Pararhizobium capsulatum DSM 1112: one gene and its partner. The main gene of each other region encodes a partner of the protein of the gene in region 2 in a complex. Links are inferred from orthologs where the notes say so. Each region holds a gene or a part of one and is shown on either strand. Other genes may lie near its edges.

Region 1 (3,168 bases), 120 kb from region 2 along the record:
CTTGTCGGCCTCCGACATCTCGCCCTTGGCCGCACTGCTGACAAGAATGCGCGAGACTTCCGCTGTCGCATCGTCTGTCGATGCCGTTGCCGGCGGCGTGGGTGGATCGGCCGGACGCAGCAGGCTATCGACAAAATAACCGGTCAGCTGGTTGTTGCTGTCAGGCGCATTGTCGGAGGTCGCCGCAGCCGTTGCGGCGGTGGCGGCGGCTGTCAGCGTGGCGGTTGCCTGAACGCCCGCACCGATGGTGGAGGAAACGGCAGAGCTGAGCACGCCAGCGATCAGCAGCGTCGCGACTGCCCAGGCCATCAGGCCATGAGCGGTGTCACGAAAGAACACTTCGTCCGTGTGCACGCCGACCCATTTGGTCCGGAGCCGGCCGGTGACATAGCCACCGAGCGCGGAGGCGAGCCATTGCACGATGATCAGCCAGACGGCCGTGGAGACCGCGAATGTGGTGACCGAGGCGCCTTCACTCGACCAGGGTGAAATCATGGTGAGGCCTAGGCCAGAACCAACCAGCATCAGCACCAGCGTCAACGCTGATGCGGCAACCGCGCCGGCGAGGATCGCGCCCCAGCTCACGGCGGAGCGCGAGGACTCTTCTGCGGGCAGGACGGCCGTCGATGAAACGGGTATCGTCATCGCGCCACCTATCGCATGAAGAGTGCGAGGAGGATAATAATGGGGATCGGAACCCCCAGCAGCCAGAGCAGAATTCCGCGTCCCATGATGTCTCTCCTTATGATGGTTCAGGGTGTCCCGATGAATTCGGGATCTGCCCCTAGAACGCCGCAGGAGAACGTTGGTTCCAGAGAAGCTGCCGCTAAGTGTCGAAATTAAATAACGTTCTTATGTCTTTGTGCCGCCGACCGTCGTATCGTTCATGCGCAGATGCGGCTGGCCGACGCCGACCGGCACCCACTGGCCGCCCTTGCCGCAATTGCCCATGCCATTGTCGAGCTTCATGTCGTTGCCGATCATGGTGATGCGCTTCATCGCATCCGGACCGTTGCCGATGAGCATGGCGCCCTTGACCGGCGCGCCGATCTTGCCGTTGTCGATCAGGTATGCCTCGGTGCAGCCAAACACGAACTTGCCCGACGTGATGTCCACCTGTCCGCCGCCGAAGGAAACGGCATAGATACCCTTTTTCACGGAAGCGATGATCTCTTCGGGCGTCTTGTCCCCTGAGAGCATATAGGTGTTGGTCATGCGCGGCATCGGCACGTGGGCATAACCTTCGCGACGGCCGTTGCCAGTCGGCTTCATGCCCATCAGGCGGGCGTTCTGGCGGTCCTGCATGTAGCCGACGAGCTTGCCGTCGTCGATCAGCACGTTGTAGGCCGACGGCGTGCCTTCGTCGTCGATAGTCAGCGAGCCGCGACGGGCCTCGATCGTGCCGTCATCGACGACGGTCACGCCCTTGGCGGCGACCTGCTCACCGAGAAGTCCGGCGAAAGCAGACGTCTTCTTGCGATTGAAATCACCTTCCAGCCCGTGGCCGACGGCCTCGTGCAGCATCACGCCCGGCCAGCCGGAGGAGAGCACGACATCCATGGTGCCTGCCGGCGCATCGATCGCTTCAAGATTGACAAGCGCCTGACGCAACGCTTCATCGGCGCCATGCTGCCAGCTTTCGGTCAGGATGAAATCACCAAAACCGCGACGGCCGCCGACGCCATAGGAGCCGGATTCCTGCCGGTCGCCGTCACCAACGACGACGGAAATATTGAGCCGCGTCATCGGACGGATGTCATGCATGCGCTCGCCATCGGCACGCAGGATATCCACCACCTGCCAGGAGGCGGCGATGGAGGCTGAGACCTGGCGCACCTTCGGGTCCTTGGCGCGCAGATAGGCGTCGATTTCGGAAAGCAGCGTGACCTTTGTCTCGAAGCTCGGCGTGCCGATCGGGTTTTCGTCGCCATAGAGCTTGACGTTGGTGCCCTGCGGGGCCGCGGCGTAGGAGCCGGAGTAACCACGGGTCACGGCGCCCACGGCATCGGCCGCGCGCTTCAAGGCCGCAACAGAAAGATCGCCCGCATGGGCGTATCCGGCCGCCTCACCCACAACAGCACGCAGGCCAAAACCCTGGTCGGTATTGAAGCTGCCGCCCTTCAGGCGGCCATTGTCGAAGGAGAGCGATTCCGACTGGATATGCTCGATGAACAGCTCACCGTCATCGGCGCCGTTGAGCGTATCCGCCAGAACCTTGCGCACCGCCGCCTCGTCGCTGTCGAACAGTTTGATGAGATCGGTGTTCATGGGCGTGGCTCCTGCATCTTTTGATGCGGGTTATGTAGAGGCTCGGCGCGAGCAGGGCAAGGAGCGCTGCCATTGCGAAGAGCGGTATTAGGCCTTTCCGCTCACACGCTCGCGTACGCTCTCCAGGATCTCGTCCGACAGGGCAGGGTCGTTGACGACCCGCGACAGCACGAGCGCCCCGACAAAGCTTGCGACATCGGTGATCGCGCGTTCGCGGTCGGGCTCGCCACCGTCTTCCATCTGCCAGTTTTCCATATGGGCAATCAGGCCCCGAATATGCTCGGTCACTGGACCTCTTTCGGTGTCCGGCAGGCGTGCCAGTTCCGGCCCGAGGGCTGCGACCGTGCATCCGGCGCCAGCTGCTTCGCGATGCGCGGGTGAAAGATAGGATTTTGCGAAGTCCTCCAGCGAGCCGCTCAGTGCATCGGCTTTCAGCATATCCACCATCGCATGGGTCAATGCCTGCCCGGCAAGATCGCTCTTGGATTTGAAGTGTCCATAAAAGCCGCCATGGGTGAGGCCTGCACCCGTCATCACGGCATCGACACCAACTGCATGAATGCCGTTTTCGCGAAACAGCTTTGCAGCCGTGTCGAGAATACGCTGCCGGTTTTCCTTCGCCTGTTCCTTGGTCGGACGCATCCCGCATCTCCTTCGAAAAATTGCTCTTGACAAAATATATGACGAGCGTCATTTAAAAGCAATACATGACGATCGTCATGTAAATTTGAACCCCACGGCTGAGGCCTCCGACATCAGGATGAAGGACATGAGCATGCGTTACAGAGTTTTCGGCCGCACCGGCCTTCGCGTTTCATCGCTGGCGCTGGGCACCGGCAATTTCGGCACCGGCTGGGGCTATGGCGCCGACCGCGAGACAGCCAGGCAGATCTTCGACGG
Region 2 (3,119 bases):
CCGTCTCATAGTTGGGATAGATACCGACGATGTCGAGCTTTTCGAGATCGCGAAAGTGCAGGCCGGTCAACGAGGTCAACTCACCGCCGAATACGAGATGAAGCAACTGCTTCTTATTGCTATCCTGAGCCATCTTTGTCGTCCGTTCTTTTACACGTATTTTTTGGGGGGTGGTTTGCGGCATTCAAGCCGAAAGGTCAATGGCTCTCCAGACCCTGAGCAGCCGCAATCAACGCCGAAAGGGCGGCATTTTCGGCAGCGCACATGACCCCGTGCGTCACATCAGGCCTGTTATAGACGATCGTCTGGCCTTGCAGGTCGCAAAGCGAGCCGCCTGCCCTCCGTAGGATCAGGTCTGCGGCGGCAATATCCCAGTCATGGGAGTTTTTCTTGACGACGGTACCGTCGATCGTGCCGTCCGCGATCATCGCGATCCGATAGGCAAGCGAGGGCACATGCGGGACGCGGGAAATGCCGGTGCGGTAACCGCTTTCCAGAACCGGGATGACATCCTCCGCAAGCGCGATACGGCGGATCACACCTTCGTGGCCGGGCGAAGCGGTGATGACCATGCCGTTCTTGCGGGCAACCGACGTCAGCGACGCTTCGAAAAGCTCGTCGAGCGCCGGTGCATAGAGCACACCTGCCACTGGCCGTCCGCCGTGGACCACGGCAACGCTGACACACCAGACATTCTTGCCGGCAATGAAGGCCCGCGTGCCGTCGATTGGGTCAACCACGAACACGGTCTCGCAGCCAAGGCGCGCCTCGTCGTCATCGGTTTCCTCCGAAAGCCAGCCGTAGTTCGGCCGTGCGGCAAGCAGCTTTTCCTTGAGGATGTCGTTGGCGGCGAAATCCGCCTCACTCACCGGTGAACGACCGCCGTTCTTCCACTGAACGTCGGGATTCTGCCGGAAATAGGTGAGCGCCTTTTCCCCCGCAGCCTTGGCGGCGGTCACGATCAGATCTAGGTCCCTCAGCCATTGTTCCGGCGACGGGTGGACGGCGTTCATGCGCTTGTCTTTCCAGTTGAGGCGACGTGAGAACCCCGCCGCCTGACCGCTTACGTTCCAGCGAGCGTCATGCCCTCGATGGCAAGGGTCGGCGCCGCAACGCCGAACTTGCGGTCGATATCGTTTGCCGGCGTTACCGCCATGAACATCTGCTTGAGATTGGAGGCGATCGTCACCTCCGAGACCGGGAATGTGATCTCGCCATTCTCGATCCAGAAGCCGGACGCGCCACGGCTGTATTCCCCGGTCAGCATGTTGACGCCCTGGCCGATCAGCTCGGTGACATAGAAGCCGGTGCCGACGGAGCGGATCAAATCCTCGGGCGAGATATCTCCAGGCTCGAGCGCAAAGTTGGTGGAACCGGGATTGACTGCCGGGCCACCGCGCACGCCGCGTCCGTTGGTTTCCAACCCCAGTTCCCGCGCCGTCGAGGTCGACAGGAACCAGTGCTTCAGCACCCCATCCTCGATCATCGAAAGCTTTTGGCCCGTAATGCCTTCGCCGTCGAAGGGGCGCGACGAGGAACCACGAACGATCAGCGGATCATCGGTAATCGTGAGACCTGCCTTCATCACCGGCTCGCCCATCTTGTCGCGCAGGAAGCTTGTCTTGCGCGCAACCGAGGCACCGTTGATTGCGCCGGCGATATGCCCGACGAAACCACGCGCCATGCGCGGATCGAAGACCACGGTGAGGTTCTGCTGGGTCGGCATCTGGCGGGGAGAAATTCTGGCCACGGCCCGCTCGCCCGCAGTGCGGCCAATGTCATCAGCGGATTTCAGGTCGGCGAAATAGAGACGGCTGTCGAAATCATAGTCGCGTTCCATCCTGGTGCCTTCACCAGCAATGGCGCTGACGGAGCGGCCGAAGCGCGTTCCCATATAGGCACCGGAAAAGCCGCGCGAGGTGACGAGAACCATGCCACCCATGCCGGAGGATGCGCCGGCTCCGCTGGAATTGGTGACGCCCGCAACGGCGAGAGCTGCGGCTTCCGCAGCAAGGGCAGCCTCGGTCAATGCCTCGGTCGAGACGTCGGTCGGGTCGAAAAGTTCGAGATCGGGATAGGATTTCGCAAGGCGCTCGTCATCCGCCATGCTGGCAAAGGGATCTTCCGGCGAAGCCTTGGCCATGGCGACGGCACGCTCGGCCAGCACCTTAAGGTCGAAACCGGGATTGGCCGAAACGCTGGCGACGCGGCGCCCGACAAAGACGCGAAGGGAAAAATCATCGCTCTCCGAGGATTCCGTTGCCTCGACCTTGCCGAGCCGGACGGACACGGAGCGGGAACGCCCCCGGACGACAACGGCATCGGCCTCATCCGCCCCTGCCTTTTTCGCGAGCTCGACAAGCTCGGACGCCCGCTTCAGGAGAACGTCGGAATCGATAACATCGGACATGATTTAGCCTTTCATTCCTGTCCCATTTATTGTGCAGTGGCCTCAGCATCAAGGGCATTCGATGATTCTTGTGTGATGCGCCCCGGAGAACCCGCCGTAGAGGGCTGCTACCCGACAATCGATGACGAAACGAAGCGGCCAGCTGGACCGATCGAGAGAGAAAACAGGCATGACGACGACGCCCGCGCTTACCTCCCAGGCCCTGCTGCTGCTCGGCGGCGCTGTTTTTGCCGCACCGATTTTCAGGAAACTGGGGCTTGGAACCGTGCTCGGCTATCTCGCAGCCGGCGTGATCATCGGCCCGCTGCTGCATCAGATCAGCGATGGCGAGCAGATCCTCGGCTTTGCCGAACTGGGTGTCGTCTTTCTTCTGTTCGTCATCGGGCTGGAGCTCAATCCCTCGCGCCTGTGGCAGATGCGCAAGGATATTTTCGGGCTCGGCACCGCCCAGGTGATCCTTACCGGCGCGATCCTGACGCCTATCATCTTCTGGTTCGGGCTTCTGGACTGGTCCGGCAGCGTCATCACCGGCTTCGGCCTTGCGCTGTCATCAACGGCCTTCGCGCTGCAGATCCTCGACGAGAAGAACGATACCAACACACGCTATGGGCAACGGGCCTTCTCTGTGCTGCTGCTGCAGGATCTGGCAATCGTGCCACTGCTGGCGCTCATTCCGCTTTTGGCGCTGCAGGCACCGGAAGACACGACA

The links.
Region 1: the proteins of QO002_RS07225 (region 2) and tldD are in contact, whole or in part, in a solved structure (PDB 5NJ9), measured with the Escherichia coli proteins. The link is inferred for Pararhizobium capsulatum DSM 1112 from one-to-one orthologs.

Annotation. Positions count from the first base shown.
Region 1 is NZ_JAUSVF010000001.1:1,632,216-1,635,383, forward strand. What follows is about bases 61-2,907. They hold tldD (metalloprotease TldD), read right to left. Parts: upstream 2,269-2,907; coding sequence 853-2,268; downstream 61-852. Other genes in these bases: QO002_RS07750 (hypothetical protein), read right to left, coding at 61-645; QO002_RS07760 (TetR family transcriptional regulator), read right to left, coding at 2,356-2,907. Outside these bases: more of QO002_RS07750, read right to left, coding at 1-60; more of QO002_RS07760, read right to left, coding at 2,908-2,910; QO002_RS07765 (aldo/keto reductase), read left to right, coding at 3,044-3,168. UniProt on the Escherichia coli protein: Metalloprotease involved in CcdA degradation. Suppresses the inhibitory activity of the carbon storage regulator (CsrA).
Region 2 is NZ_JAUSVF010000001.1:1,514,006-1,517,124, reverse strand. The notes cover bases 238-3,035. They hold QO002_RS07225 (TldD/PmbA family protein), read right to left. Parts: upstream 2,411-3,035; coding sequence 1,064-2,410; downstream 238-1,063. Other genes in these bases: QO002_RS07220 (monovalent cation:proton antiporter-2 (CPA2) family protein), read left to right, coding at 2,580-3,035; QO002_RS07230 (3'(2'),5'-bisphosphate nucleotidase CysQ), read right to left, coding at 238-1,013. Also shown: QO002_RS07235 (DUF4170 domain-containing protein), read right to left, coding at 1-133; more of QO002_RS07230, read right to left, coding at 198-237; more of QO002_RS07220, read left to right, coding at 3,036-3,119.